2 regions of the Pseudoalteromonas sp. McH1-42 genome follow, and region 2 is predicted to be linked to the other one. Evidence: predicted binding sites of a transcription regulator. Region 2 holds the regulator's gene; the other holds the start of a gene.
The links. The regulator sigma-54, encoded in region 2, starts transcription at its own class of promoters, with help from an activator protein. The targets are predictions, from matches to a motif close to GTTGGCACGNNNNTNGNNT.

Region 1 (16,398 bases), on a different contig from region 2:
GATGCTGAAATGCCAGTTATGGATGGCTACCGACTAACCTATGAAATACGTAACGATAGCCGCCTAAAAGACCTCTATATCGTGCTCAATACCTCGCTCAGTGGCAGCTTTAACAAAGCCATGGTAGAGAAGGTGGGGTGTGATGTTTTCTTATCTAAATTTCAGCCGGACCGACTGGTTGATGAAATGCAGCGTCGACTGAAAGACGTACTGAATCAATAACTGTATATAAAAACAGGTTAAGTAAAAATTAAACCTTATATTTTTCATATGGTTAATTTTAACCATGTGCAAAATACCCGCACCAAACTGGGCTTTGTGCCCTGCCCTAGGTATACTTTGCGCTGAATAAAGACGATGGGCGCAAAGATGGACGTATCAGAATTACTTGATGGCTTAAACGACAAACAACGTGAGGCGGTTGCCGCACCGCTACAAAATATGCTGGTATTAGCGGGCGCAGGCTCGGGCAAAACCCGGGTGCTGGTACATCGCATCGCCTGGCTCATGCAGGTTGAGCAGGCCTCCGCGTACAGCATTTTTGCCGTGACCTTTACCAACAAAGCCGCCAAAGAGATGCGTACCCGGGTCGAAGAGACCTTGCAAAACCCGGTCGGTGGCATGTGGATCGGCACGTTCCATGGCCTAGCGCATCGTATTTTGCGCGCCCATCACCGCGAAGCCAGGCTGCCAGAATCGTTTCAGATCCTGGATTCCGACGACCAACTGAGAATGATCAAACGTCTGCTGAAGTCGATGAACATCGACGACAAAAAGTGGCCACCTAAGCAACTTAGTTGGTATATCAGCGCGCGCAAAGACGAAGGCCAGCGTCCGAAAGACATCACCGCTCATGACGTCAACGAGCAATTGATGTTGCAGGTGTATACTGCCTATCAGGATGCCTGTGATCGTGCCGGTCTGGTCGACTTTGCCGAAATTTTGCTGCGTTGCTACGAAGTACTGCAACAAAACCTGACGCTGCTGCACCATTACCAGCAACGCTTCCGCCATATGCTGGTCGACGAATTTCAGGATACCAACAGCATTCAGTATTTATGGCTAAAACTACTCGCCGGCAGCGACAGCAACATCATGATAGTGGGCGATGACGACCAAAGCATTTACGGCTGGCGAGGCGCACGGATTGAGAACATCAAACGCTTCTTAACCGACTTCGACGCGCAAACCATCCGCCTTGAGCAAAACTACCGCTCCACCGGCACCATATTGAAAGCGTCTAACGCGCTGATCCAGAATAATGCTGAGCGTATGGGCAAAAGCCTCTGGACCGACGGCAATCAGGGCGAACCTATCTCTGTGTATGCCGCATTTAACGAGCTGGACGAAGCCCGTTTTATGGTTGGTAAAGTCAAGTCCTGGCTTCAGGGCGGTAACGCGCTGAGCGACTGTGCCGTGCTTTACCGTAGTAACGCCCAATCTCGGGTGCTGGAAGAAGCCTTGCTACAGGAAGGCCTGAAGTATCGCATTTACGGCGGTATGCGCTTCTTCGAACGTCAGGAGATCAAAGACGCCCTGTCTTATTTGCGTTTGATCAGCAATCGCAATGACGACGCTGCGTTTGAACGGGTGATCAATACCCCGGCACGCGGTATCGGCGATAAAACCCTGAGCCATATTCGAGACTGTGCCCGGGCCGAGTCGCTCCCCCTGTGGTACGCAGCCAAAGCTGTGCTGGAGCAAGGCCACCTGGCTGGCCGCGCCGCCACCGCCATTCGTCGCTTCATTGAACTGGTTGAACAGCTGGACGACAAACTGATGGAGCTCGAACTGGCCGATCAAGCCAAAACCACCATAGAGCAATCAGGTCTACTGGCCATGTATCAGGCCGAGAAAGGTGAAAAAGGCCGTGCCCGGGTAGAAAACCTCGAGGAATTGATCAACGCCTGTGGTCAGTTTGATTTACCCGTGGAAGAAGAGTTCACCTCGCCACTACAAGGTTTCTTAGCCTATACCTCACTGGAATCTGGCGAAGGTCAGGCCGATGAACACGAAGATGCCGTGCAAATGATGACACTGCACTCGGCCAAGGGCCTCGAGTTCCCGCTGGTTTTTATGGTGGGCGTAGAAGAAGGCATGTTCCCTTCGCAGCAAAGCCACGAAGAATCTGGCCGTCTCGAAGAGGAGCGCCGCTTGTGTTATGTAGGCATGACCCGGGCCATGGAAAAACTTTACATCAGTCATGCGGAAAGCCGCCGCCTGTATGGTCAGGAAAAATACCACAGCCCGTCACGTTTTTTGCGTGAAATCCCCGAAGACTGCCTGGAAGAAATTCGCATCAAGACGCAAGTTTCACGCCCAGCGCCTAGTGGTCGTTTCAGCGGCTCGGTGAGCCATGCAGCATTTGAAGACAGCGGTTTCAGCCTCGGTCAGCGCGTATTACATGCTAAATTTGGTGCCGGCACGGTACTCAACTATGAAGGCAACGGCGCACAGTCACGAATTCAGGTCAATTTTGACGATGTTGGCAGCAAGTGGCTGGTCACTGCCTATGCCAGATTGCAAGCACTCTAAACTAACGAGCCTGCTCTCACAGCTTGGGCAGGCCCGACATCGCCAACTACTGCTGATCAGCGGCGAGCAAGACTGGAGCTACACTGAAGTACAGCGCCTGTTCCCTGCTATGCAAAATACGGCATTAGTGCTGAGCCAGCACGCAAGGCTGCCCGGAGCTTGCTGGCCTGAGCATTTGCATCAGGTACTGGGCCAGGAATACCCTTTTGTCATCTATGACCTGTTCAGCGGGCTAGTACCGAATACTCTCGCCGCCGCCGCAGGCACAGTACAAGCCGGTGGCTTGCTGATTGTGCTCTCCCCAGAGTTATCACAGTGGCAAAGCTGGTGCGATCCGGCACTTGAGCGCTGGCTGTCCTATAACGAAACCGCACAGTCCAGCCCCTACCTGCAACGTTGGCAAACACTGCTAAACAGAACTTCTGTATGGCAGATCAGTCAATCACAGGGTGACTTACTGCCACCACACTATGATGCACCGCATGCCACTTTGGATTTCAGTGAGCAACACCGTGCCCTCTCGCAGCTGACGACTCACTTACAGCAACCGACTCCCGGGCCCGTATTACTGAGTGCCGATCGTGGCCGTGGAAAGTCCTCGCTGCTTGGCAGACTGGCAGCAGGCCTGCCCGAGCTGAATTTTGTGTTATGCGCGCAGCAACGCCGCGCCGTTCACAACAGCTTTGTCCATCTCGGTGCCGCGCTGGATAAATCGGTTACCGACAAACTAAATCAGCTTGCCAACCTGCGTTTTATGCCTCCTGATCAACTGCTTGCACAACGCCCTAGCTGTGATGTGCTGCTGGTTGACGAGGCCGCCGCAATCCCGGTACCAGTACTCATGGCATTACTTAAAGCCTACCCCAAAGTGGTGTTTTCCAGTACTCTGATTGGCTATGAAGGCAATGGCCGGGGCTATACGCTGCGCTTTGCCAGGCAGCTTACACACACCCACCCACAGCACCTGAGCTTATCCCTCAGTCAGCCGATCCGCTATGCCGAACGGGATCCGCTCGAAGCCCTGTTACGTCAGCTATTTGCACTGGATTGTGACTATCAACGTTCGTACACAGCAACAGCTCCCTTAGCATTCAGCGCTTGTTCGGGCGCACAGTTAGCAGAGGATGAGGATACTCTGTCTCAGGTGTTTGCCTTATTGGTCCTGGCACATTATCAAACATCTGTGAACGATCTGCGCCAGCTGCTCGACAGCCCGCATAACCGTTTATACCTTGCCCGGCAGCAAGGGACAGTGGTGGCGGTGTGTCTGCTCAAACTGGAAGGCGGTTTTGATGCCGCACTCAGTATGGATATTGCGACAGCAACGCGGCGCCCTGCCGGGCATTTAATGGCACAGCAACTTGCGCAACTAACCGGTAATGCACAACTGGCACAAAAACGCGGGGCGCGGGTGGTACGGATCGCCGTGTCACCACACCAACAGGGACAACAGATTGGCAGCCAGTTATTGCGCTTTGCCGAGCAGCAACTGAGTGGCCAGGTTGACTATTTCGGCAGCAGTTTTGGCTGTAACACGCAATTACTCCGATTCTGGCAGCACCACCAGTATCGGCCCGTCAAACTGGGCTTTAAACAAGATAAAGCCAGCGGTGAGTTTGCTGTCCTGGTGATCAAACCCTGTACTGAGAACGTTGCGCTTGAGCCACTACAACAGTGGTTTAAGCATCTGCTGTTCAATCAACTCAGTGAGTTATATCGTGACTTTTCCTGTGCTTTGGTTATCGAGCTATGTAAAACCCTGCCACAAAACGAGCCCGACCCTGTGCTGGTGCAACAGCTAAACTACTTTGCACACACCACAGCAGGAGAGCAACAAATCGCGGCCCTGATCAGCACACTGTGTCGCAATCATCCTGTACTTTTGGACCGATTATCAGCCAGTTCCCAAGTCACAACGATTCGGCTATTATTACAACGTCACCCACCAAAAGTATTAGATGATGCTTTGGACCTGGCTACAAAAAAACAACGACAAGCCGCTTTGCGGTCAATAGTGACGGAAGTACATGCTGAAATTAATCTCAATCCTGAGTTGTTGCATCGCTCTGCTGAGCAGCCCTAAGCTTATCGCTGACGAGGTGCTCAAGCTTGGCATGTCGGTTGCCCTGAGCGGACCGGCCAAAGACATTGGCCAGCAACTCAAACAAGGCGCCCAGCTGTATTTTGAGTATGCCAATGGCCTGCCAGACAGGTCCCACCCCAAAGTGTCACTGATGGTACTGGATGATGGCTATGAGCCCGCCCGCACCGTCGTAAATACCCGTTACCTGATTGATCAGCATAAAGTCATGGCGCTCTTTGGCAACATGGGCACACCTACGACACACGCTATTCAGGCAATCCTGACGCATCATCAGCTCCCTTTCCTGGTGCCCTTTACCGGAGCAGACTTTCTGCGCTTCAACACCCCCTACCCGGTGTTTAACTGGCGAGCCAGCTATCTGGATGAAGCCAATGAGCAGGTTCGCTACCTGGTGGATGAACAAGGACATAAAGCCATTGCCCTGTTGATCCAGGCCGACGAGTTTGGCCTGACGCTGGAAAAAAGCTTTCGTCAGGCACTGACCGCCAGGGGCCTCAAACCCAAAGTAACGGCCCGCTTTCGGCGCAACAGTGCCGATATCAACAAAGCCCTCAAGGTGATCATGCGCAGTGAAGTCACAGCCGTGGCGATGATAGGCACTTATCAGCCCCTCTCGCTTTTTATTGATAAAGCGATGCACCGGGGGTTTAAAGGCACCTTTACCGGTGTCTCTTTCACTTCTTCCAGCGCGCTGTTTGCCCAGCTGACCAGCAAACCAGCGCTGATGATCAGCGAAGTGGTACCCGACCCAAGCAAGTGCCAGGCGCAATTATGTGCGTTATTTCGCTCTTTGATTCACAAACAACACTTAGCAACCAGTCCGCAGATTTTTGAAGGGTTTCTCAACGCCGCCATTTTTATTTCAGCGCTCGACTACTGCCCCAGGCCGGTCACGCGCGCGTGCCTGGCCAACGCAATGCAGCAGGTATTGGAAAAAGACCCGGCGATACGCACGATTTTTGGCCTCTCTGACACTGAGAATAAACCCCGCGTGTATCGATCTTACTTTCAATAATGTCTATGCTTAGGACATCAAGTTAACGTACAGAGGCAGACATGGACTTAATCAATTTTCGGGTAGGGAAAAAAACCATTTCATTAAAAATATTGGATATCCTGCTGACCGAGCGCTACGAAGGTAACCTCACCTCTCTGCCCAATGATAATCCCAGCTTTATGGGCGTCAAAGACTACATGGGCACACCTACCCCCATCTTTGACTTAGGTTTAATCTTAAATAACCAGTCTTCCTACGACATTAACAAGTCTCTGGTCACTATGTTGCAGGAGCGAGAGCAAGATCAAAAAGCCTGGCTGGCAGAGCTGGAGCGCTGCATATACAACGATCAGCCTTTTACCCAGGCCAAAGATCCAAAGCAATCCGCTTTTGGTAAGTGGTACTACAGTTTTAAAACCGACAACGATGACCTGCGTACGCTATTGGCGCGCTTTGAAGAGCCACATAATAAGCTCCATGCACTGGCCGACAAACTGCTTACCATCAATGCCAAGGGCGATAAAAACGAGGCTCTGAGATTACTGGAAAAAGAAAAATCCACCACCTTTATGAAGCTGATCCGGCTGTTTGAATCGGCTCGCGACCAAATCATTCTCGACCATAAGCCCATCATTGTCTTCACCACGCAAGATGGTCAGCGCCCACATATTGGTTTGTTGGTTGATCAGGTAGAAGACAATATTCACTGCGATGAATCAGACATCAAATCCCTGCACGAAATGACCAGTATGGGATTTGAAATTGACCCTCAAACGCGCAAGATGATGAAAGGGCTGATTAAACAAGGAGAGCATCACAGCCTGGTACTGGACCCCAGCGCCATCTTCCGTCCGGATCACTTACAAGACTATGAACCGGAAGAAACAGAAGCCTATGGGTTATTCTGATCTTGCCAACTGCAGCAACAGAGATTAATCCGCACGGTGAATAAAGGGCAGATAAAACAAGAAATACACCTGAGCCTGGTGCTGGATCCCAGCGCTATGTTCTACTCAGGTCATTTGCAATGACGATGAACCGGAAGAAATAAAAGCCCCTCTTGCCGAGAGCAGCAACTAGAAAACGCCGCGAATGCGGCGTTTTCTAGTATTCGACAAGTAATTGCTTACTTGGCCTGACGGCTCGCGCGCTTACGCTCGCTCTCTGTCAGTAGCTTCTTACGAATACGGATGCTTTCTGGTGTTACTTCTACCAGCTCATCGTCATCGATGAATTCAAGTGCCTGCTCAAGCGTCATGATAATTGGCGGAACCAGGTTCTGCGCTTCATCAGTACCAGATGCACGTACGTTGGTTAGCTGCTTACCTTTCAAGGCATTAACAGTCAGGTCGTTATCACGTGCGTGAATACCGATGATCATCCCTTCGTACACTTCTACACCGTGACCAATGAACAACTTACCACGGTCTTGCAGGTTGAACAGGGCGTTAGTCAGCGCTTTACCAGCCGCGTTTGCAATCAGTACACCGTTCTTACGTTGACCGATGTTGCCACCTTTGTGTGGACCATAGTGATCAAACGTGTGGTACATCAGACCAGAACCTGAAGTCAGCGTCATGAAGTCAGTCTGAAAACCGATCAGGCCACGAGAAGGCATCACGAAGTCCATACGGATACGGCCTTTACCATCTGGTGCCATGTCCGTCATTTCTGCTTTACGCAGACCCAGTTGCTCCATAATTGAACCCTGGTGCTCTTCCTGAACGTCAACAGTTACAGTTTCATACGGTTCTTCCAGTTGGCCGTCTACTTCACGCAGGATTACCTCTGGACGAGATACTGCCAGCTCGTAACCTTCACGACGCATGTTTTCAATCAGGATACCTAAGTGCAATTCACCACGGCCAGATACGCGGAAGCTATCCGGGTTGTCTGTTTCTTCAACGCGCAATGCAACGTTGTGTACCAGTTCCGCCTGAAGACGCTCAAGAATGTTACGTGAAGTAACGAATTTACCTTCCTGACCAGAGAACGGTGACGTGTTTACAGAGAAGGTCATGGTTACTGTCGGCTCGTCAACAGATAGCGCAGGTAGCGCTTCTACTGCGTTTACATCACACACAGTGTCAGAGATTTTCAGCTCACCCAGACCTGTGATAGCGATGATGTCACCCGCCTGTGCTTCTTGCGCTTCGTGGCGATCAAGACCAAGATAAGTCAGAACCTGACCGACTTTACCGTTACGTGTCGTGCCATCAGCACCAACGATGGTCACCTGCTGGTTGACTTTAACGGTACCACGCTTGATACGACCTACACCGATTACACCAATGTATGAGTTATAGTCCAGCTGAGAGATCTGCATCTGGAAGTCACCCTCTGGATCTGCATCCGGCTGGCCAACTTGCTCTACGATAGCTTCAAACATAGGCTGCATGTTGTCAGACGGTTCGTCCAGGTCTAATGTCGCCCAACCGTTAATCGCTGATGCGTAGATAACCTGGAAGTCCAGCTGCTCGTCAGTCGCGCCTAAGTTATCGAACAGGTCAAATACCTGATCCATAACCCAATCAGGACGTGCGCCTGGCTTGTCGATCTTGTTGATAACAACGATAGGTTTCAGACCCAGCGCGAATGCTTTTTGCGTTACGAAACGCGTTTGTGGCATTGGACCTTCTTGGGCATCAACCAGTAGCAATACTGAGTCAACCATTGAAAGTACACGTTCTACCTCACCACCAAAGTCGGCGTGTCCCGGGGTGTCTACGATATTGATGTGGTAGTCATTCCACTCGATGGCGGTGTTTTTCGCCAGGATGGTGATGCCACGCTCTTTTTCAATATCATTCGAGTCCATGACACGCTCTTCGTTGCCACCGCGTGTCTCTAATGTGCCAGATTGTTCCAGCAGCTTATCGACTAGGGTAGTTTTACCATGGTCAACGTGCGCGATGATCGCGATATTTCTTAACTTTTCAATGCTCATATTTTTACTCAGAGAAGTTGGCCCTCAGTGATCCTAGTCGAATCGCGCAAAAATGCGCACCTAAGATGCCGATCCACAATTAAAGGTCGCGTATTATCCCCTAATAATGTGACAGATGAAAGTTTATCCAGCGTTTTTTTCTGCCCAGTATGCCTAAACACGCAATTGTCTGCGCCCAATGAACCGACTCAGAAGAGAACAAACAGTAAGGACTATCATTAAGGCAACAAGTTTGCACCAGAGCACCAGCCCCCTGATCCGGCCACAACTTTTAATCCTGACAGACAAGCGTGAAGTCAGTATGACGGCTCGCGTCATCCTGAAAAAAGGTGACTATTGAGACGACAACGCCGCTCAGGCCAAGCTACTCTGAAACCTTGCTCACCGCCTTTGCTCATACTGGTCGCACTCTGACATATCACAGCAAGCTCCGGCACTATGCACTTACAAGATACGACTCATCGGGCCTGTGCACTTGCATGCAGGCACCTTTATCCTGTCCATCTAGCTTGCCACCGCAACGAGAAATAAAATACGCTCTGACCCGCCGGATACGGTTTCAACTGTGCTAGATTAAAACCGTGCATAACGCACCCATATGGTGCATCAACAGTATTCTTAACGCACCAAATTAGTGCAAAACTGTTTTTTATTTGTTTAGATATAAACTAAACCCTTTATAAACATGTAGTTAAAAAATTGGCACGAATAACGCTTAGTAGTGCGCAAATGCAGAGCACTGCAACAAAATATAACCCTACGAGTCGGAGGACACATGTCACAATCGGTTTTAGATCTTATTAAAGAACATGACGTTAAATTCGTTGATTTACGTTTCACGGATACTAAAGGTAAAGAGCAACACGTTTCTATTCCTCATCACCAGGCCGATGAAGACTTCTTTGAAGATGGCAAAATGTTCGACGGCTCATCTATCGCAGGTTGGAAAGGCATCAACGAATCAGACATGGTACTGATGCCAGATGCAACGACTGCTAAGCTAGACCCTTTCTCAGAAGAGACCACTCTGATTGTACGTTGTGACGTGCTTGAGCCTTCAACTATGCAAGGGTACGAGCGTGACCCGCGTTCTGTTGCAAAACGTGCTGAAGACTACATGCGTTCTACCGGCATTGCTGACACAGTATTGTTCGGTCCTGAGCCTGAATTCTTCCTGTTTGACGACGTCAAGTTCAAAACAGATATGTCTGGCTCTATGTACAAGATTGATGCGCAAGAAGCGAGCTGGAACTCAGATAAAAGCTACGAAGAAGGCAACATGGGCCACCGTCCTGGCGTAAAAGGCGGTTACTTCCCGGTTGCACCCGTTGATTCATCAGGTGACTGGCGTAGTGCGACTTGTCTTGTTCTGGAAGAAATGGGCCAGGTTGTAGAAGCACACCACCATGAAGTAGCAACAGCAGGTCAGAACGAGATCGCAACGCGCTTCAATACAATGGTTATCAAGGCTGACGAAATTCAGGAAATGAAATACGTTATCCACAACATGGCACACCTGTACGGCAAAACGGCAACCTTTATGCCTAAGCCAGTAGTTGGCGACAACGGTTCAGGTATGCACTGTCACCAGTCATTAGGTAAAGATGGCAAGAACATCTTCGCTGGCGACAAGTACGGCGGTCTGTCAGAAGAGGCGCTTTACTACATCGGTGGTATCATCAAGCACGCGAAAGCCATCAACGCGTTTGCCAATGCTTCAACTAACTCTTACAAGCGTTTGGTACCTGGCTTCGAAGCACCTGTTATGCTGGCTTACTCTGCACGTAACCGCTCTGCGTCAATCCGTATTCCGGTTGTACCGTCTGAAAAAGCACGTCGTATTGAAGTCCGCTTCCCGGATCCAACTGCTAACCCTTACCTGGCATTCTCTGCCATGCTGATGGCAGGCCTTGATGGAATCAAAAACAAGATCCACCCTGGCGATGCAATGGACAAAGACCTATACGACCTGCCAGCTGAAGAAGCTGCAGAGATCCCTACCGTTGCCTCTTCACTGCAAGAAGCACTGGACTCTCTGGACGCAGACCGTGAATTCCTGATCCAGGGTGGCGTATTCACTAACGACCTGATCGACGCGTACATCGCATTGAAATCTCAGGAAGTTGAAAAGCTGAACATGACAACTCACCCGGTTGAGTTCGAAATGTACTACAGCGTATAAGCTGGTTTTCGGTGTTCTGGTGTGTGTGAGCTGCTATAGCTGACACACTGCGCGATCCGGAATGCTTATTTCAGCCGCATTCACTCACTGATCAGTCCGCTGGTCGTGAAAGAACAGGCTGACTCTGCGCTCTTAAATCATATGTGTTCTCAAGCCCGCAATGCGGGCTTTTTTCATGCCAGTGCAATGGTAAACTTGCACTAAAAGCACTAAAGTTATAGCTGGTAATGTGTGTCTTTTAAGCAAGGTGAAATCGTGTTGCGGCTTTATTGGGTGATTCTCTGTTTGGTGTTCAGCGCAAGTGCTGTGTCAGATCAAAAAGTCTACCGCTGGAAAGACGAAAATGGTAACTGGGTCTACTCCGATGTGCCAAAAAAAGGCTCTGAGAAAGTAAAACTGAGTACCAATATGCTCACCATGCCTGCCACCGATACCAGCATTTTAACGCCCACACAATCCACGCCCACCGTTTCTTATCAGGCAAAAATTACAGCCCCCAGCGATCAGCAAACTCTGCGCGAAAACAGTGGCAGCGTGTATGTGAACGGCTTAGTCACCCCGCGCTTTGCAAATGGTTTTCAGGTTCAGCTGTTTCTTGATGGTAAAGCCACCGGGCCCAAACAGAGCACCGCATCTTTTGCGTTACGCGATGTGCCCAGGGGGGAACATAAATTGCAAATGAAAGTATTTAATGACAAAGGCATGCTGGTTGCCCAAAGTGCAGTAACCACCTTTTTTCTGCACCGCGCCAGCTTGCTCAACCGTTGATTATAATAATAGGTGTGCTAATCTGCTGTGCACCAACTTGGTGCAAGGCGATCCAATATGGCACAACCCTCCTCAGAATTAATACATGAATTATGGCAAAATCTATCCACTGCAGTGATCTTACTAACCGAAGACCTGACCATCTATTTTGCCAACAACAGCGCCAGCGAACTCCTTGGCCTGGGCAGTAAACGCTTATTAAACCAGCCATTCGAAGCGATTTTTCATCACCATATGATCGACATGAAGCGGCTTCAGCGTTACGTACTGGAAGACGGTGTCGATTGCCAGCAACACAAGGTTGACGTGGTCTTCATCGATAATCGCGCCAGCACACTGAACCTGTTTGCACGTCGTTTTATGTTCCAAAACCGGGCATTTATCCAACTAGAATGTCGCCGTATCGATGAAGAACTGCGATTCGATCAGGCCTTTAATCAGGCCCACCAATATCAGGCTGCCCGCAACCTGATCCGCGGCCTGGCACACGAAATCAAAAATCCGTTGGGTGGGATCCGAGGAGCGGCGCAATTATTGCAGTATGAAGTGCAGCAGGAAGAGCGGGACGAATGCGCAGAGTTAATTATTGAGCAAGCGGATCGCCTGACCGAGTTGGTAGACCGGCTACTGGGCCCTAACGAATTGCCTCGCAAAGAGCCTTGTAATGTCCATCGTATGTTGGAGTCGGTGATCCGGCTCAGTGAACTCGATGGGGCCGCTGGGATCCGCCTGGTCAAAGACTATGACCCTAGCATCCCGGATGTGGTTATGGATGAAGCCAAAATCCAGCAGGTGGTGTTAAACATTATCCGCAACGCACAACAGGCGCTGGGTGAGCAAGGCGAGATAAAAGTGTCAACCCGGATCCGTCATCGTATCAGACGCGGTAAGCAACTGATGAAAAAAGCGTTGCAGATCAGGGTCACAGATAACGGCCCCGGCATTGCCCAGGAAATGCAGGCCACCTTGTTTTACCCTATGGTAACCAACAAGGAAGGTGGTTCTGGATTAGGCTTGTCTATTGCCCAAACACTGGTCGAGCAACACCATGGTTTCATCGATTGCGACAGCTGGCCTGGCCATACTGAGTTTGCCATCTACCTGCCCTTTGAAGCATAAACGCGTCTTGTGACGTGCGTTCATAACCTATTTTGAGAAGTGGGATCACACCATGAAAAATGTTTGGCTTGTCGATGATGATGCATCTATTCGCTTTGTTCTGGAAAAAGCGCTGGCGCGTGCAGACTTTCAAACTGAGAGTTTCTCTAATGGCCAGGATGTACTCACCGCGCTGACCTATGATCAACCCGCAGTATTGATCTCAGATGTCAGAATGCCCGGCATAGATGGTATGGCCTTGCTGGAAGAAATCGCAGAGCAACACCCCAACCTGCCAGTCATCATCATGACTGCCCATTCCGATCTGGATTCGGCGGTCAATGCCTTTCAAAAGGGGGCGTTTGAATATCTCGCCAAGCCGTTTGATCTGGACGAAGCCGTCTCTCTGGTGGAGCGCGCTTATCAGGCCAGCTCACAAAATAACAAAGCGAAGCGCCCCAGCAACAATGCCAAACAGCCCGATATCATTGGTGAAGCGCCGGCCATGCAGGAGGTTTTCCGGGCCATCGGTAAACTCTCGGTCTCCAGCATGAGCGTATTGATCAACGGAGAGTCGGGCACAGGTAAAGAACTGGTGGCTGGCGCTTTGCACAACCACAGTCCGCGCCGGGAGCAGCCGTTTATCGCACTGAATATGGCAGCCATTCCCAAAGACCTCGTTGAATCTGAACTCTTTGGCCACGAAAAAGGCGCCTTTACCGGTGCGGACAGCATACGTCGGGGACGATTTGAGCAGGCTAATGGTGGTACGCTGTTTCTGGATGAAATCGGCGACATGCCACTGGATGTGCAAACCCGCCTGCTCAGAGTGCTGGCAGATGGCGAGTTTTACCGGGTAGGCGGCCATCACAGCGTTAAGGTCGACGTGCGGATCATTGCGGCCACCCATCAGGACCTGGAGCGCCTGGTAGAACAGGGGGAGTTTCGCGAAGACTTATTCCACCGCCTGAATGTCGTTCGGCTTAAGCTGCCGCCGCTGCGTGAGCGCCGAGAAGACATTGCCAAACTAAGTGAGAACTTTCTCGTACGCAGTGCCAAAGAGTTAAAAGTCCCTTGCAAGATACTAACAACCGAAGCGCTCAAGGTTATGCAGGCATTTCACTGGCCAGGTAACGTGCGTCAGCTTGAAAACAGCTGTCGCTGGTTAACGGTGATGGCACCTGGTGATGTCATCAATGTCGCTGACCTGCCAGAAGAGCTGAACCAGCCAATCAAAGCTACCGCTGTGGATGCCATTGAAGGTGACTGGCTGGATGCCTTTCAAAACTGGCTGGAACAAGAGCTCCATCAGGGCAAAGAAGACATCTGGCCTCAGGTACAGGCCCAGCTGGAGACCCGCCTGATCAAAACTGCGCTGGCCGTATGCCATGGTCACAAGCAGGAAGCGGCGCTGAAAATTGGCTGGGGCCGTAATACCCTGACCCGCAAATTGAAGGAACGAAACTTTACCTGAGAAAAGCGTTGCCTGTATGAAAAAACATCACTTGTTCCTAAAAGCTTGAACTCGTACTTTTAATAAGTGCACTTTGCACACTAAAACTACAACATTTAAGGAACGACTATGAAAATCAGCTTACAGAAAAAATCGCTCAAACGCTTGAACAACAAAACGCCATTAGCTCAGGAGCTAACACCACAAGCTGCAGGTGGTATGTATGCCAGCTCACCCTATAACAAGGGATGTATGACCTATCAAGGACTAACTTGCCCAACCTCTCCGTATGATCCAGGCTGCTAAATATACACCTGACTGCCGAGTGAAAGCCCGGCAGTTTTCGAACTGGCTTCTGCCTTGACCCCATTGTAAAAAGCAAGCACTATGCTGTCATATTGATCCGAACTTGCTTTATATCATGAAACTACTGGAGCATATCCCACTGATCAAACAGTTGGAAATTCTCAACAGACTCACCTTTTTCAAAGAGTTTACGCTGTCCGAACGTCAGGTGCTGCTTGAGTCCTTTAGCCATCTGTACCTGGTCAGCAAAGACAGGCACGCATTTCGGCGTTTTGATAAAGACAATCGACTGTACATTGTGCTCAGTGGTGAGCTGTCTATCTACAACCAGGATCAACATCATGCCATTGGCCGGGTCGGCCCAGGTGAATTTCTCGGCGAAGGCGCTTTTATTTCTCACCGGGAACGCAGCACCAGCGCACTGGCATGCAAAGACACCATCCTGCTGGCTATTACGCCCGATGCATTGACACGTTTACCTAATGTGATCAGAGAGAAAATCAAAGATAAGATCATTGAAGGGATGAGTGCACGGATCAGTCAACTCAACCATTATATTGAAGACCATTTATGAACACTCAAAAAAGGCGCCCTCAGGCGCCTTTTTAGTATTACTGTGCCAGTAATGCTTCGAAGTGTCCGAACAAGGTGTCCAGCTCTTCAATTGTGTTGTAATGCATACAACCGATACGCACAACTCCACCGCTTTGCATTACACCCAGCTGTTCACATAGGCCCTGTGCATAGAAGTTACCATCCCACACACAAATATGCTGTTTACCCAGGTATTCAGACACGGTGCGTGGAGCAATGCCATCAAAGGTTAATGCAAACGTGGGGGTGCGCTCGCCAAGGCGCGCCGTGTCTTTGATTCCATACAAACGGATTTGCGGAAATGCCTGCAGGCGTGACAAGAAGTATTCACTTAACGCCATTTCATGAGCTTTGGTATTGGCAAAAGCCACACCCAGACGTTCCCGTCGCGGGGTATCTTCAGGTAATCCACTCAGCGAGGCAATATAGTCAATGGCTGCCACAACCCCAGCCAGCCCTTCAAAACTTTGGGTGCCCGTTTCCCAACGGCCCGGCACCACATCTTTTGCAGGTTCGACTTTATACGGCGTAAAGCCAGCCAGATGGGCCATTTTACCGTATACCACACCAACGTGTGGACCAAAGAACTTATAGACAGAGCAGGCCAGGAAATCACAGTCCAGCGCCTGAACATCGATCAGCTCATGGGGTGCATAGTGCACGGCATCAACGTATACCAGTGCACCAACCTGGTGCGCCAGTTCGACTATCTGTTTGATGTCATTGATAGAGCCGGTGGTATTAGACGCATAAGTCACGGCCACCAGCTTAGTCTTACTATTGAGCAGGCTACGGAAATGGTCCATATCCAGCGTGCAATCGGCTTCATTCACCTTCACTACATGTACACTCGCCCCTTTATCCTCAGCAGCCTGACGCCATGACGAGACATTGGAGTAATGATCTGCATTGGTTACAATGATCTCATCACCAGCCTGCCAGTCGCGTGAAATCGCGCGACTAAAGCTGAACGTCAGGCTGGTCATGTTGGCACCAAAAACAATCTGCTCTTTGGCTGGCGCATTGAGCAAGTCCGCCACCGCCTGACGCGCATTGTCCATTAGCTCGACGGTTTTATCACTGGAGAAAAAGGCTCCACCCAGGTTGGAGTTAAAGTAACCCAGATACGCAGACATAGCACTGAGCACAGACTGCGGCACTTGCGAGCCACCCGGGCCATCCAGGAAAATAGGGGAACGGCCTGCCACTTGTTGCATCAGGGCAGGAAACTGACGACGCACTTGATTCAGATTCATAATGGCCTCTTACGCGGTAAATACAAAACAGTCCAGATACCCGGTCTGCGTGGCATCTAGCTTGTTCATTGGCGTCGCGTTGTGCCAAACCTCACGGTCATTGACCAGAGCAAACAGACCATCTTTAATCTCCATCTTAAAGCATGGCTCAGCGTCTT
Region 2 (16,398 bases):
GGCGCTCCAGCGTTGGATGTGCTTCAAGCAGGGTATTGATCTTTTCATCCCCCTTGGCTATCAGTTCATCTCTGAGCTGTTCTACCTGATTAAGCAGGACATCTGCCTGGTTGTTTCTGTTGAGTAACAGATCCAGACCTTGCTGTAATTCTTCTACATTACTGGTGGTACGCAGTTGCTTGGCAATAAAGTTCAGATGACGGCGGTAGGCATCGTGCTTACCGCGCAGCTTGTCTGCCAGTTCCATCGCTGCGACCAGCTCAGGGGAGAGTGGCAGCTTTTCTCTTTGCTTTTTCCCTAATTGCGCGATATCAACGCCAAGTTGATGGTATTGCTGTGCATCACGTTTTAATTCGCTCTTTGAGACGTAAATGATCTCTTCTTCTGGCTCTTGGGTAGGTTTTTTGGCCATTTTACCGCACTTACTTCAGTTATTGATGATCAGATTATATCAGAAGTCAGAAAAAGCAGTAATGCATACATGAATGCGCAAATTGCCTAAGGGTGTCATACAGAATCTTTACTTGAGTCACAGCGCATCGGCGCAGGCTGTGTTAGGATTATAGAAGTACTATGATTTGTGGAATAAAAACATGAGCCAGCAACACGATCCCATTTGGACGCAAATTGATGAAGTAAAACAAGCCGTATCTGATGTTTTGGACTATGCAAAGCAACTGGGGGCGACATCTGCTGAGGCATCGATGAGTCGTACTTCAGGTTTATCAGTTAGTACCCGAATGGGAGAAGTTGAAACGATTGAATTTAACCAGGATGGTGGCCTGGGACTGAGTGTTTACGTTGGTCAGCATAAAGGGTCTGCTTCGACGGCCGATCTCGGTCCCAAAGCTTTGCGTTCCGTAGTTGAAAAAGCGGTCGAAATTGCCAAATTCACATCGGATGATCCCTGTAATGGTGTGGCTGATGCTGAGTTAATGCCTGAGGTGGTGCCTGATTTAGATCTTTTCCATCCCTGGTCACTGACACCTGAGGAAGGTGTGAAGCGCTGTCTTGAAGCGGAGCAGGCGGCATTGAATTACGACGAGCGTATTGTTAACTCTGATGGGGCCAGCGTCGCCAGTCATCAGGGCCTGCGCGTTTACGGCAACAGCCATGGTTTTCTGGCCGGGTTTCCGCGTACCCGACACACCTTAAGCACTATGGTGATCGGTGAAGAAAATGGGGTGATGCAACGAGATAATGCTTACTCCATCACACGTGTGCATTCGCAGTTGAGAGATGCCAAAGAGGTAGGCATAGAGGCAGCAGAGTCGACGCTGGCTAAGCTAAACAGTCGTAAGCTGGAAACCATGCGGGTACCGGTTGTATTCCGGGCTGACATTGCCAATAGCCTGTTTGGACATCTGGTTTCCGCCATTGGCGGTGGTGCTTTGTATCGAAAGTCGAGCTTCTTGCTGGATAGTTTGGGTACTGACGTCTTTTCGTCTTGTGTGTCGATCAAAGAGCAGCCACACTTGTTGCAGGCACTCGCATCGAGCCCGTTTGACGCTGAAGGTGTGCAGACAACCGAGCGCGATATCATCAAAGGAGGCGTACTCGAGACCTATTTGTTGCCAAGCTACGCAGCCAGACGCCTGGGTATGCGTAGTACGGGCCATGCGGGTGGGATCCACAACTGGCTGGTACAGGCCACTGAGCCGGACCTGGCCGCGTTGCTGCGGACCATGGGGCGTGGCTTATTAGTGACTGAACTTATGGGGCAGGGGGTTAATACGGTAACTGGTGACTACTCACGCGGCGCTGCCGGTTTCTGGGTAGAAAATGGGGAGATCCAATATCCAGTCAGTGAGATCACCATTGCAGGTAACCTCAAGGATATGTTTAAGTCAATTCAGGCAATTGGGGGAGACATTGAAACGCGTGGCGCTGTTCAAACTGGCTCGGTGCTGATAGAAAATATGCAAGTTGCGGGTCAGTAACCGGTAGTTGTATGTGTTTGGCTGCTTAGACAAGCAGCCAGGTCGCCGTGCCGAGGAAGGCAAAAATGCCTACGATGTCGGTGACTGTGGTCAGTACAACACTGCCCGCCAGTGCTGGGTCTATATTCATTCTTTTTAGAATCAGAGGTATGCTGGCGCCTGCAATGCCCGCAGCAACCAGATTCATAAACATTGCAAAGGCAATCACGCCCCCGAGTACAAAATCCCATTGCCACAGGGCAATCACACCTGCAATCAGCAAAGACCAGAGTAACCCATTCAAGGCGCCAATGGCGAGCTCTTTACCCAGTAAGAAGCGCTGGTTAGTGGCGTTAACGTGCCCCAGAGCAATACCACGGATCACCAAAGTCAGGGTTTGACTGCCAGCCACACCACCCATGCTGGGGACTATGCCATTCAATACTGCGAGGATCGGTAAAATATCTAAGGTGCCTTCGAAAAAGCTGGCAACGAAAGCGGCCATCAGTGCAGTAAGCAGGTTGATCCCCAGCCAGATTGAACGGCGACGGCTACTTTTCCAGACCGGCGCAAAGGTATCTTCTTCATCGTCGAGACCAGCCATACTCATGAGGCTGTGTTCGGCGTCCTCTCGGATAACATCAACGATGTCATCGATGGTGATACGCCCCAGCAAATGTGCGTTGTCGTCTACTACTGGTGCTGAGATCCAATTATGACGTTCAAACAGCTGGGCGACATCGCTTTCGTCCATTGAAATGGGAATAGTTTCACGTTCTTCATTCATTAACTCATTAACCAGTTTGTCAGGCTGGCTGGTTAAAAGCACACTGATTGGCAGGGAGCCCAAAAAGCAATTGTCTTTGTCTACTACGTACAGGTCATCGGTGCCATCAGGGAGCTCCCCTTTGAGGCGTAGATAACGTAACACGACATCCAGTGACACATCCGGGCGGATCGTCACTGTATCTGTGTTCATCAATGCGCCTGCGGAGTGCTCGACATAAGACAGTGCCTGGGTTGCTCGGGCTCTGTCTTGCGAGTCCATGGCACCGATAACGTCCTGATAGACGGGATCTGGCAAGCTTCTCAGGACTTCACCGAGATCATCATCATCCATGTCTTCTGTCGCCGCAGCGATCAGCTCTGGCTCCATTTTGGCAATGATGCTGAGTCTCACATCTTCAGACAGCTCTTCAAGCACGTCACCCTGTATATCCGGGTCAACCAATTGCCAAAGCAGGGTTCTGATTTTATGTGGGGAGGACTCCAGCAATAGCGCGGTGTCGCAGGGTGGAATTTCGGCTAAGGTTCGCCTGACTTGAACAAACTGACCACTGTTAAGGGCATTCGTAACTTGCTGCAATAGCTCCAGTGTGTAGTCTTGTTCAAAAGCTTCAGGCATAGGCATCCCAGGTTGGATAGTCGACAAGTAGGCTTGTCAACGAGTATATAGCGCATTGATTATAGGCTTATGATAATTATAGCTGTTTTAATATCAATTGGTATATCTAAAAAAAGCGAAGAAAGCCGTCATGAAGCGGCAGTTTTGTGTCTGTCTGATCGGAGAAAAGTGAAGAGGAGTTACTCTGATTCGTTAAATTTATCTGCAATGAGATTGCCAATGGCATGTAAAGCGCGTTCGGCATCTGGCCCTTCGCAGACGACTTTGACTTCTTTGCCCTGACTACTTTCAAGTAGCAATAAAGCCAGTACACTGTCACCCTCTGCTTCTTTACTGCCCTGAAACAGCGTGATGTTGGCATCGAACTGAGTGGAGAGTTCTGCCAGCACACTGGCTGCACGAGCGTGTAGCCCCAGCTTATTCTGGATCAGAAAGGTATCTTCAAAGCGTTGTGTCATTTTTCTTGTTCGCGGTGATGGATCTTCACATTGTTGTGGGTGCGGGCAAAACGCTCACCTAACGTTTGGGCAAGATATACGGAACGGTGTTGTCCACCAGTACAGCCAATTGAAATGGTCAGGTAGCTGCGGTTATTGCGTTCCAGATGGGGCAACCAGGTTTGCACAAAGGTCTGGATCTGCCAGGTAAATTTTTGCACTAAGCTGTGGCTAGACAGGTAATCAATAACAGGTTTATCTAAACCGGTTAACGGTTTAAGGTCTGGTTCCCAGTGTGGGTTTGGTAAAAAGCGGGCATCAAACACGTAGTCGGCTTCTTTCGGAATACCATGCTTAAAGCCAAAGGACTCAAAGGTGATGATTAATTGTTTGTCCTTTTTACCGAGGATCTTTTCCCGGATACGCTCTGCCAGCTGGTGGATACTCATGTCCGTGGTATCAATGGTGATATTGGCGCGGCGGATAAGCGGGTCAAGCAGCTCTTTTTCTTTTTTAATTGCTTTGTCCAGCGACAGATCAGCCAATGACAGCGGGTGCAGGCGGCGTGTTTCTGAAAAGCGACGGATTAAGATCTGATCTTCACTGTCCAGATAGAATATGTTGGGTTCTGCAAATCCGGGGAGGTATTCCAAAATATCGTCGAGTTCTTGCTGATCTTTTGGCAGGTTACGTACGTCAACGCTCACGGCAATTTTATCATAGCTGTCTGACACACTGCGCACCAATGCAGGCAGCAAGTTGACTGGGATATTATCGGCGCAGTAATAACCCAAGTCTTCCAGCACGCGAAGGGCGACCGATTTTCCTGAGCCAGAACGACCACTGACAATAATTAACTGCACAGAAACTCTCCGTTAGTTGTCAAACTCTTCAATTATCGCGAATAACTCCTGATCATTGTGAGCTTGTCTGATACGTTTACAAAACACCTTGTTTTTAAGTTTATCAGCGATCGTTGCCAAGGTCTGCAAATGTTGTTGATTTTCTCCCTCGGGTACGATGAGTGCCACAAAAATGTCGACGGGTTGATTGTCAATGGCATCAAAGGCAATGCCTTGCTGATTAACAAGCAGCATAGCCACCACTTTATCTATGCCTGCCATGCGGCCATGTGGCAGGGCTATCCCTTTTCCGATCCCCGTACTACCGAGTTTTTCGCGGCTCAATAGCGCATCAAGGATGTCATGGGCATTACTGTCTGGAAGCTGGCTTTGAGCCAACTCACTGATGTACTCTAAAATACGTTTCTTACTATTAAAAAGGACCGCAGCTTTGCTGCAGTCCTGTGAAATCAATGAGCTTAGTTTCATGATTAATGTCGAGTTAGCTTCTCTTTGTGCTTGATCACCTGGCGGTCAAGCTTATCGATAAGTCCGTCTATTGCGGCATACATATCCCGGTGTTCGGTTGAGGCAAAGATTTCTCCCCCGTTCACATGTAATGTGGCTTCTGCTTTTTGGATGAGCTTTTCGACATCTAGGATAACATGCACATTATTGATGTGATCAAAGTGCCTTTCTAGCTTCGCAAACTTGTTTGTTACATAGTCTCTTAACGAATCGGTGATTTCTACATGTCGACCAGTTAAATTTAGTTGCATAAGCATTTTCCTTCTGTAGTTACGTCTAAATCAGGCTTTTACGCTGATTGGACGGTGGGATAGCCAAAGACTCTCGGTATTTGGCAATTGTACGTCTAGCCACTTTGATCCCTTGATCTGCCAATACGTCCGCAATCTTGCTGTCACTCAAAGGTTTAGCTGTATTTTCTGCGGCAATTAGCTTTTTGATCAATGCTCTGATTGCAGTCGAAGAGCATTCTCCTCCGTTTTCAGTGCTGACATGGCTTGAGAAGAAATACTTCAACTCATAGATACCGCGTGGCGTGTGCATATACTTTTGAGTTGTTACACGTGAAATCGTGGACTCATGCATGTCGACCATTTCGGCCACATCATTCAGTACCATCGGCTTCATTGCCTCGGGGCCATGTTCAAAGAATGCCTGTTGTTGCTGCACAATGCAATTAGTAACTTTTAATAAAGTTTCATTGCGGCTTTCCAGGCTCTTGATGAACCATTTTGCCTCTTGCAAGTGTGAACGAATAAACTGACTATCTGTGCTGGACTTGACTGAACGGGACATCGCAGCGTAGTGGTCATTCACTCTAATTTTTGGCATTGAATCGGGGTTGAGTTCAACAACCCAGCGCCCTTTCACTTTTTTAACCGACACATCCGGGATCACATAGTCTGCTTCTTCTTGCACTATGCTGGCGGCAGGTTTCGGGTTTAGGCCGTGGATCAGGGTCATTACTTCTTTCAGATCCGCTTCTTTGAGTTTGGTTTTTTTCATCAAAGTGCGGTAATCCCGGCTGGCTAACAGATCTATGTGCTCAGTCAGAATTTCTTTGGTCTGTGCAAGCCAGGGGGTATTTGGGTCAAACTGGTTGAGCTGAATGCACAGGCATTCTTGCAGGCTGCGTGCAGCAATCCCAACGGGGTCAAATAGTTGGATCCGTTTCAGTACGGCCTCTACTTCATCCTGCTCGATCAGCTCGTCATCGTTGTCCTGATTCATGCTTTCGACGATGTCTTCGCAGCTGATGGTCAACAGGCCTGCGTCATCAACCGCTTCTACAATTGCAAGGGCGATGGCTCTGTCTGTTGGACTAAAAGGCGTCAGTTCCAACTGCCACATCAGGTATTCTTGCAATGTCTCAGTCGTTTTACCCTGGTAAATGGTTTCGTCTTCCGGCATTGGGCCTGAACTGCTTGCCGGTGCGGCACTGATGTACTCATCCCAGGTTACGTCCATTGCCAAATCGTCGCTGACGGTGTCTTTGTTTAGTGCAGCATCGCTGTCTTGTTCGTAGTCGCTGACAGCCGCCTCTTCATAGCTGTCGTTGTCACTCGTTGTAGGTTGCTCCAAATCGGAATCCGACTTGGACTGAGTTTCATTATCTTGTGATTCAGACTCACCTTCTTCCACTTCCAACAAAGGGTTGCTATCAAGCGCTTCTTGGATTTCTTGTTGGAGATCTAGCGTACTCAACTGTAACAGACGAATAGCCTGTTGCAGTTGTGGTGTCATTGTCAGTTGCTGCCCCATGCGCAGCTGTAGCGATTGCCTCATGTATCTCTAACAATCCTTTTTGTTATTTACTTCTAATTTTATAACTATAGCCTGAATTGCTCACCTAGGTAGACATCCCGCACGGTTTGATCGGCCAGAACATGCTCCGGGGTGCCTGCTGCTATCAGTTCACCATGTGACACTATATAAGCTTTCTCACAGACGTCCAGCGTTTCACGCACGTTGTGGTCAGTGATCAGTACGCCTATCCCACGGTTTTTCAGGTGTTCTATAATTTTCTTTATATCTAACACTGAAATAGGATCAACACCAGCGAAAGGCTCATCTAATAAGATAAATTTTGGATCTGCCGCAAGGGCGCGGGCAATTTCTACCCGGCGTCGTTCACCGCCCGATAGTGCCATACCCTGGCTATCGCGAATATGCTGGATATTAAACTCATCTAACAGCTCATTGAGGATGACTTCTCGTTGTTCTTTGTTCAGCTCTTTACGAGTTTCTAAAATGGCCATCAGGTTCTGATAGACGGTCAGCTTGCGAAAAATAGAGGACTCTTGTGGCAGGTAACCAATCCCAAGTCTTGCTCGGCTATGCATTGGCAATAAGGTAATGTCTTGTTCGTCAATATGTATGCTGCCCTTATCACTGGGCACCAGGCCGACAATCATATAAAAAGTGGTGGTTTTACCTGCGCCATTTGGGCCAAGGAGGCCAACAATACTGCCAGCTTCAACGCTTAACTCAACGTTTTTAACAACCTGTCTGCCCTTATAGCTTTTGGCCAGTGCGGTGGCGGTTAATTTACTCACGGATTACCCTTCTCTTTTGGTTGCTGGGGGTTCTCTTTTTCAGGTAACAGAATGGTTCTCACACGGTTTTGTTCTTGCTCCCCGCGCTGTGCGCTGATCAGCTTCTTTTCCATATCATAAACGATGGTTTGCGCGCTAATTTTTTGCCCTGCCTGACTGATCTCTGCACCGCCTTTTATGGTGAGCATGCGGTTTGCGACGTCATAGCGCACTTCTTTGGCGGTTGCCTTGAGTAAAGAGCCATCCGTCTGACGCTCTTGAAATACGGCTGGGCTGCCTGTTGCAACCAGCAGCTGCTTGTTTTTACCCAGTTCTTCCCGACGGTGCACCTCGAGACGATCGGCCAGAATTTTCCGGTCACCGTGAATGATTTCGACGTTTTCCTCGAATACGCCAATATTGGTTTGCAACTGGGCCAGCTGAGTGCCAGAACTGATAATCACCTGATCAGCAGCTGTATTTTCTGCATAAGCTGCAGGATGAAAGGCACTCAAAGTGCACAGTAAGATCAAGGAACAGGTTAATTTATTGCTCATAATAAATTGTTTCAGTGTGGTTGATGAGTTCAATGATTTCGGTATTGAGATCGGCCACTAAGCCTTTACCTGAAATCGTTAAGTTTGGCCCGGTAATTTCTACTGGGTGTTCAGAGCGCATGTGCTTTTCATTAATATCGACTTGCACATGATCGGCGTTGATGTGCTTTATCATGGCATCAGCCGTCAGATTTGTTGCCTGCACTTCACCTTCCAAAATCAGCGTATTGTTGCCATATAAGGTGGCTTCATTGGCCTTGAGTTGCCAGTTTTGTTGGTCGTTGTGCAATGTAAAAATCGGCGCGGTAAAGTGGCTAAACCCTAGCTCCTGATAGAGTTCCATTCTATCTGCCGTAATTTGATAGCTGAGCTGCCCATTTTCTGCGTAATTGGTTTGCTTCAGATCGATGGCGACATAATCGGGTTTAGCCAGCACTTCTTCTGATCGCGGTGCGACCTGTCCCGATTGCGTTAAATAGGGATACCACAGCCATAACATGGTGAGGCTGAATACAACGAGCAATAAGGCGCGAAGTACGGTCATACGCTACTGCCTTCATAACCCAATGATTTGCCCTGACAGAGCAGCAGTAAGTCAGTCAGCTCCCGAACCGCACCAAACCCGCCGGGTAACAAAGTTCTGTAATCAGCTGCACGAACTACCATAGGGTGAGCGTCTTGCACGGCCACAGACAGACCGACTTTGAGCATCACAGGTAAGTCTGGTGCATCATCGCCGATATAGGCAATCTCGTGATCTGCCAGCTGCAATTTGTCTTTCAACTCAGCGTAGCCTTGCAACTTGTCTTCCATACCCTGATAGATGTACTTAACGTTGAGGCTAGTCATGCGCTGCTGAACAATGTGTGAATGACGCCCCGTGATTACTGCCACTTCAACGCCGCCATTGATCAGGGCTTTTATGCCGAAACCATCTTTGGTATTAAATGCTTTTAACTCTTCGCCCTGATTGCCCAGATATATGCGGCCATCAGAGAATACCCCATCGATGTCGCAGATCAGCAGTTTAATCGCCTGCGCTTTTTGTACAACAGTATCATCGATGGGTTGATATAGATCGGAAAACAGCATTTATAATACTCCTGCTCGCAGCAAATCTTGCATATTTAACGCGCCGATTGGACAATTTTGCTCATCAATGACAATCAGGCCATTGATGCGTTTTTTCTCCATGATATGTAATGCTTCAGCAGCCAACATATCCTGTGTCACTGTGGTACATTGCTTGGTCATGACGGAGTCTATCGGGGTACTGTGTAAATCCAGTCTTTGCTCAATAATACGGCGTAAATCGCCATCTGTGAACAAGCCTTGGAGCTGCCCCTTTGCATCGACAATGGTGGTCATGCCGAGACCTTTGCCTGACATCTCAAACAGGGCATCGGTCACCGTGCAGCCTTGCGATACAACGGGTACCGCTTTGCCCGAATGCATTACATCCGCCAGTGTTAACAGCAGACGCTTACCCAGGCTGCCTCCAGGGTGAGACAAGGCAAAGTCATCTGCCGTGAAGCCGCGGGCTTCGAGCAGTGCCACCGCTAAGGCGTCTCCCATGACCAGAGTAGCTGTGGTGCTGGCCGTTGGTGCGAGCCCTAATGGGCAGGCTTCTTTGGAGACTTTAATGCACAAATGGATATCTGCCAGCTTTGCCATGTTCGACTCGGGGTTACCCGTCATGCTGATGATTTGCGCGCCAATGCGTTTGATTACCGGCACGATGGCCAATACTTCGTGCGTCTCACCTGAGTTAGAGATCAGTAATACCACATCATCAGCCGTGATCATGCCTAAATCACCATGGCTAGCCTCACCCGGGTGAACAAAAAATGCTGGCGTGCCCGTGCTGGCCAGTGTCGCCGCGATTTTATTGCCAATATGACCTGACTTACCCATGCCGATCACTATGATTCGACCACGGCATTGCAACATGAGTTCACAGGCAGCAGTAAATCGTGCATCAACATACTGGGCGATCTCGATAATCGCTTGTTGTTCGATTTCTAGTACCTGTTTGGCAGAACCAATAAAATTGTGCGTGCTCATGCTGAATCCTTATATAATAAAGTACATATAACCACAGAATGCACCAAGGAGTAGCCCGCCTTCAACACGGTTAATTTGTCGGCGCCCTTTGAGGCTAACACTCATCAGCACTAATGCGGCTGTTGCGCCGAGCATGACATAGATGTCCCTGTTTGCAATATTGCTGTCCAGTGTTGCCGGATTCAGGATCCCCGCAATGGACAACACTGCCAGAATATTAAAGATGTTTGAGCCGATGATATTACCCAGTACCAGGTCGTCTTCATTTTTGAGCACGCCGGCCACACAGGCGGCCAACTCAGGTAAACTGGTTCCGATAGCGATAATAGTCAGACCGATCAGCAGGTCGCTCATGCCAAAGTATTTTGCAATGTCGACGGCTGCGTCGACCAGGTAGTCGGCACTCACCGGCAATAAAATCATCCCCACAACCAGCCAAAATATGGCTTTGCTCATTGGGACATCACTTGGAACTTCATCACAGGCTTCGGAAATAAGCGGATCGTCCTGGTCGGTTTTGCCTGTTTTTGAGATATAGATTAGGCCACCGATAAACACAAAAAAGCCAATTAACAGCAGCCAACCTTCCAGCGCGCTAAACTGGTTATCACTGATGATCAACCAGGCGGCCAGTGACACGACTACCAACAGCGGCATCTCACGCTTTAAAATGCCTGAACCAACCGCCAGTGGACGCAATAGTGCTGTAATACCAAGTACCATGAGGATATTGGCGATGTTGGAGCCAATGGCGTTGCCAACGGCGGTGTCAGTTTTGTCGACCAGCGCAGCTTGCGCAGCGACCATCATTTCAGGTGCTGAGGAGCCCATTGCAACGATAGTCAAACCCACAATCAACGTTGGTACCCCGAGGTTTTTGGCCAGCGCCGCAGCGCCATACACGAAGCGATCGGCACTCCATACCAGGGCAATGAATCCAAGAATGAGTATGACAAACGATAAAACCATGAAGTCTAAGCCAAGTTACTAAATTCAATGGCGCAGATAGTATCAAATCGCTCATCAAATGTATAAATAAAGTCATCGCTTTTGAGAGAGGAAAAAACCCCGAGAGGTGCCTATTTCGCACAACAAATATGGCGAATCAATTACAAAATTTTACCATTAAGGGTTTTCCATCTCGCAGCAAAACAACGTATTATTCCACAATTGAAAAAAGTATGATGTGGAGAGCGACTTGACGCAGTCAATAGTTGAAGTCAGGGATTTGACCTTTTCTCGTGGTGAAAGGACAATCTACAAAAATATGAGTTTCTCCGTCCCCAAAGGGAAAATTACGGCCATTATGGGACCCAGTGGTATTGGTAAAACCACTATGCTTAGGCTGATCGGTGGTCAGCTCAAGCCCGATAGTGGGGAAATCCTCTTCTGTGGTGACAGTATTCCATCTATGTCCCGCCAGGCACTGTATCAGGCGCGTAAGCGAATGAGCATGTTGTTTCAAAGTGGTGCCTTGTTCACGGACATGTCTGTATTTGACAACATTGCTTTTCCGCTCCGAGAGCACACTAAGCTCAGTGAAGAATTAATTCGCCTGGTGGTACTGATGAAGTTACAGGCGGTTGGTTTGCGTGGCGCGCGCGATCTAATGCCATCTGAGTTATCGGGTGGCATGGCACGTCGTGCCGCTTTGGCCAGAGCCATTGCGCTTGACCCTGAATTGATTATGTATGACGAGCCGTTTGCAGGGCAAGATCCTATCTCAATGGGCGTCCTGGTGCGCTTGATTAAATCACTCAATGAAGTGCTGGGCTTATCGTCTTTAATCGTTACCCACGATGTAACTGAAGTACTCAGTATTGCCGATCACGTTGTGATTATCGCTGAACAGGGTGTTATTGGTAGCGGTACACCTGAACAAATGTTGGCGCACGAATCGCCACTGGTACAGCAGTTCCTGCAAGGCCACTCCGACGGGCCGGTGCCGTTCCATTTCGATGCCGCACCGTATGAGGATGAGTTACTGGCAGGAGGGAGCCATTGATGGATTTTTTGCAGAAGTTAGGTCACAAAACACTGAGCCGCTTTGCGTCGCTAGGCAGGGCAACTCGCATGTTATTGGGGGCGTTGTGCAGCATGCCCAATTTCAGAAAAGGTGGCCCTTTACTGATCCGCCAACTGTATATGGTTGGCCATCAGTCGTTGCTTATTATTATGGTATCAGGCCTCTTTATCGGCATGGTACTGGCGCTACAGGGCTACACTGTATTGGTCGACTATGGGGCAGAAGACAGTCTGGGGCCGCTGGTGGCACTGAGTTTGTTACGTGAACTGGGACCTGTGGTCACTGCATTATTGTTTGCAGGCCGGGCAGGCAGTGCGTTGACTGCGGAGATTGGTCTGATGAAAGCCACTGAGCAACTTTCCAGTCTGGAGATGATGGCCATTGATCCACTGAAACGCGTGATTTCTCCCCGTTTTTGGGCAGGCTTTATTAGTATGCCGCTGTTAGCGTTAATTTTCTCAGCTATTGCGATTCTCGGTGCACATCTGGTTGGTGTGGACTGGTTAGGGGTCGATTCAGGTAGCTTCTGGTCCATTATGCAATCTCAGGTGTCCTTTGAGCAGGATATTGTCAATGGGCTGATTAAAAGTTTTGTATTTGCGCTCATCGTGACCTGGATTGCGCTATACAAAGGGTATGACTGTATCCCAACGTCCGAGGGGATCAGTAAAGCCACCACAGAAACGGTGGTTCATTCTTCTCTTGCTGTTCTGGGCTTCGATTTTGTTCTGACAGCAGTGATGTTTTCAAGTTAAGGGTTTGTAGAAACATGAATACACGGAAAATAGAAATACTGGTCGGCCTGTTCGTGGCTTTAGGTGTGGCCGCCTTCGTAATGCTGGCACTAAAAGTGGCCAATGCAGGGATTAGCGGCAATGGTGAAACCTATACCTTAGAGGCCAAATTTGACAACATCGGCTCGCTTAAAACGCGTGCGCCAATCAAAGTAGGCGGCGTGGTGATAGGCCGCGTTGAGGGGATCAGCATCCACCCACAAGAGTTTGTGCCGGTTGTAAGCATGAGCATTGATAGTCACTATGAGTGTCAATTTTCGGATACCACGTCTGTGTCGATCCTGACGTCGGGCATTTTGGGTGAACAGTATCTGGGTATTTCTCCGGTGATTGCGTCTCAATCTGCGAAACAGACTTGCCTGGGTGAAGAGGTAGTAAGCAATGATGAGCTCGATTTGGGCGACTTGTTTGGTGTTGAAAGTGCAGCCCTGAAAAATGGTGACATGATCACAGATACTAAGTCGGCATTGGTTCTGGAAGAACTGATTGGCCAATTCCTGTTTAATCAAAGTAGTGAGTAATGACCATGATGGCGAAAGTTTTGGGTTTCTTTGCAAGTGTTTTTCTAATTGGACTTGCCAGTATAGTATCTGCCAGTGAAGTAGATATGACTAACCCTTACACTATGGTGCAACAAGTTGCAGACAATACCTTTAAACGCGTGACCAAAGATCAGACTAAGATTGAGCAGGACAAAGAACACCTGCGCGTGATTGTGGAAGAAGAGCTATTGCCTTATATCGACTACAAATACGCCGCTTATCGCGTACTGGGCAGCCACATCCAGAAAGTCCGCAACATTGAGGACAAAGAAGAGAAACGTCAGGCAATCGAGCACATCCGTACGTTTATCGACGTGTTTAAGTCTTATCTGGTTGCGACTTATGCAGGGGTGTTTACTCAGTATACCGATCAGAAGGTTGAGTTTGAACCGGCTCGCGATGCCGATGGTGATAAAATCGCTATAGTTAAAACTAAGATAATTGAAGCGGGTAAACCGGATATTAAAATTGATTTCAAAGTGCGTCGCGACAGTAATGGAGAGTGGCGTGCCTTTGACATGATGGCAGAAGGGATCAGTCTGCTTGACGCAAAGCAATCTGAACTGCATGGCATTTTGCGCCAGCAGGGCATTGAGCGTGTGATTGAGTTACTGGACAAGAAAAGCAAGCTGCCTGTGCAGTTTCGAGGTGACGACGGCAATGCCTAATTTGCAATTTAATAAACCCGCGGCTGACACAGTCGCGGTGGTCGGTGAACTCACACGAGATAGCCTGACAAATGAATCGCTTCTTAACCAGTTGTTAGAAAATGCGCAGTCAGTCCTGTATTTTGACCTTTCTGAGGTATCCAGGGTTGACACCGCGGGCTTAGCTTGGTTAATTCACTCTTTAGGCAAATTAAAACAGCAAGACGTGCGTCTTGAGTTAAAAAACGTGCCTGACCAGCTACAAAATCTGATGGCGCTGGGACAGGTCAGCAACCTATTTGAGTGAGTCCAATGGAAACAAACCAAGTCGAAGCTTTACTACAAGAAGCGCTGGAACTTGACGAAGTCAAAGTTAAATCAGAAGGCAGTCATTATGAAGTGATCGCGGTTGGCGGCTGCTTTGAAGATTTGCGCCGAGTGAAGCGCGAGCAAATGGTCTATGCCCCGCTGATGGAAGTGATTAAAGACGGCACTATTCATGCCGTCAGCATTAAGGCCTTTACGCCAACTGAGTGGCAACGCGAGCGCAAATTTATCTTACCTCAATAATCTGGAGCCACAATGGATCAGTTTGTTATCCAAGGTGGCACCACTTTAAACGGTGAAGTCACTATTTCCGGGGCTAAAAATGCAGCCCTGCCAATTCTCTTTGCGGCGATTCTGGCCGATGGAAAAAGCACATTCAGTAATGTACCCAGACTCAGGGATATAGGGACTACAGAAGCCTTGCTGCGCACCTTAGGGGCTGAGGTAAACTGGCGCGGTCAGTTGTTGGAAATTGATGGTGCCAAAGTCGATAAAGTACTGGCTCCTTACGAATTAGTTAAGCAGATGCGGGCATCCGTGCTGGCCCTAGGTCCACTCCTTGCTCGGTTTGGGAAAGCGCAAGTGTCATTACCAGGGGGGTGTGCTATTGGTGCACGGCCTGTGGATTTACACATCGCCGGACTGGAAAAAATGGGCGCGACTATTCGTGTTGAGAATGGCTATATCAATGCGCATATTGCACAAGGTGAGCGCTTGCATGGTGCTGAAGTCTTCATGGAAACCGTATCAGTTGGTGCGACTGAAAACCTCTTAATGGCAGCAACACTGGCTGAGGGTAAAACGGTGCTGGAAAACGCGGCGCGCGAGCCTGAAATTGTCAATTTGGCTGAGTGTCTGGTTGCCATGGGGGCCAAGATTTCTGGTGCCGGTACGAGTCGGATCGAAGTCGAAGGGGTAGAAGCCCTGCAAGGGTGTGAACACAAGATCCTTCCTGACAGAATCGAGACTGGTACCTTTTTGGTGGCGGCGGCGATGAGTCAGGGTGAAGTACTGTGTAAAAACACCGACTACCACAGCTTGGAACCTGTGCTGGATAAATTGCGCGATGCCAATGCATTGGTTGAGGTATCACAAGACAGTATTTTTGTCAGTATGCGTGGCCGGGAATTGCAGGGGGTGAATATCAAAACCATGCCTCATCCGGGTTTTCCAACCGATATGCAGGCGCAGTTTACCGCGCTGAATGTGGTCGCAAATGGCAGTGCAACCATCACTGAAACCATCTTTGAGAATCGCTTTATGCATGTCCCTGAACTGCAACGTATGGGGGCCAATATTCGCCTTGAAGGTAATACTGCGTATTGTGGTGAGACGGCGTTTTTGTCTGGTGCACAGGTGATGGCGACCGATCTGCGGGCGTCGGCCAGTTTGATCTTAACCGGGATCGTGGCCGAAGGTGAAACAGTGGTTGACCGTATTTATCATGTTGACCGCGGTTACCAACGCATTGAGGATAAACTCAGCCAGCTGGGTGCCAAGATAAAGCGCCGCCATAATTAAGCTGAATAGATATGATAAAAAAAGCGAGCTATGCTCGCTTTTTTGTTGTCTTGAACTCGTTTAAGGCTTTAATAAATCGGAGTTTCCAATTCAGCAACTTCCACCATAAAGGTCAGGTGACGGTCGCCCCGATACACTTCAAACTCCAGTTGTGTGCCGGGAGCTGTGTTACCTATCTTACGCAAAGTCTGCTGCGGGTTTTTAACGGGTTCACCTGCCACTTTTGTGACTATGTCATTTTCTTTCATACCGGCT

Region 1: the regulator sigma-54 is predicted to act here: its motif matches at 9,282-9,300, upstream of glnA (glutamate--ammonia ligase).

Annotation. Positions count from the first base shown of each region.
Region 1 is NZ_JAKRFU010000011.1:16,953-33,350, reverse strand. Features, by position in the region: gene MHN31_RS11000 (chemotaxis protein CheV) at 1-222, shown strand, start outside; gene uvrD (DNA helicase II) at 370-2,535, shown strand; gene MHN31_RS10990 (GNAT family N-acetyltransferase) at 2,438-4,618, shown strand; gene MHN31_RS10985 (ABC transporter substrate-binding protein) at 4,563-5,654, shown strand; gene MHN31_RS10980 (chemotaxis protein CheW) at 5,696-6,544, shown strand; gene typA (translational GTPase TypA) at 6,763-8,583, opposite strand; gene glnA (glutamate--ammonia ligase) at 9,359-10,765, shown strand; gene MHN31_RS10965 (DUF4124 domain-containing protein) at 10,997-11,533, shown strand; gene glnL (nitrogen regulation protein NR(II)) at 11,591-12,652, shown strand; gene ntrC (nitrogen regulation protein NR(I)) at 12,705-14,105, shown strand; gene MHN31_RS10950 (hypothetical protein) at 14,214-14,390, shown strand; gene MHN31_RS10945 (cyclic nucleotide-binding domain-containing protein) at 14,506-14,964, shown strand; gene MHN31_RS10940 (cysteine desulfurase-like protein) at 15,002-16,240, opposite strand; gene MHN31_RS10935 (2OG-Fe dioxygenase family protein) at 16,250-16,398, opposite strand, start outside.
Region 2 is NZ_JAKRFU010000010.1:189,844-206,241, reverse strand. Features, by position in the region: gene yjgA (ribosome biogenesis factor YjgA) at 1-412, opposite strand, end outside; gene pmbA (metalloprotease PmbA) at 594-1,940, shown strand; gene mgtE (magnesium transporter) at 1,966-3,324, opposite strand; gene MHN31_RS10700 (HPr family phosphocarrier protein) at 3,504-3,782, opposite strand; gene rapZ (RNase adapter RapZ) at 3,779-4,624, opposite strand; gene MHN31_RS10690 (PTS sugar transporter subunit IIA) at 4,637-5,092, opposite strand; gene hpf (ribosome hibernation promoting factor) at 5,095-5,382, opposite strand; gene MHN31_RS10680 (RNA polymerase factor sigma-54) at 5,408-6,916, opposite strand; gene lptB (LPS export ABC transporter ATP-binding protein) at 6,961-7,686, opposite strand; gene lptA (lipopolysaccharide transport periplasmic protein LptA) at 7,683-8,222, opposite strand; gene lptC (LPS export ABC transporter periplasmic protein LptC) at 8,212-8,766, opposite strand; gene kdsC (3-deoxy-manno-octulosonate-8-phosphatase KdsC) at 8,763-9,314, opposite strand; gene MHN31_RS10655 (KpsF/GutQ family sugar-phosphate isomerase) at 9,315-10,286, opposite strand; gene MHN31_RS10650 (calcium/sodium antiporter) at 10,296-11,255, opposite strand; gene MHN31_RS10645 (ATP-binding cassette domain-containing protein) at 11,485-12,291, shown strand; gene mlaE (lipid asymmetry maintenance ABC transporter permease subunit MlaE) at 12,288-13,067, shown strand; gene mlaD (outer membrane lipid asymmetry maintenance protein MlaD) at 13,082-13,627, shown strand; gene MHN31_RS10630 (ABC transporter substrate-binding protein) at 13,636-14,316, shown strand; gene MHN31_RS10625 (STAS domain-containing protein) at 14,309-14,602, shown strand; gene MHN31_RS10620 (BolA family protein) at 14,608-14,865, shown strand; gene murA (UDP-N-acetylglucosamine 1-carboxyvinyltransferase) at 14,878-16,143, shown strand; gene MHN31_RS10610 (trypsin-like peptidase domain-containing protein) at 16,212-16,398, opposite strand, start outside.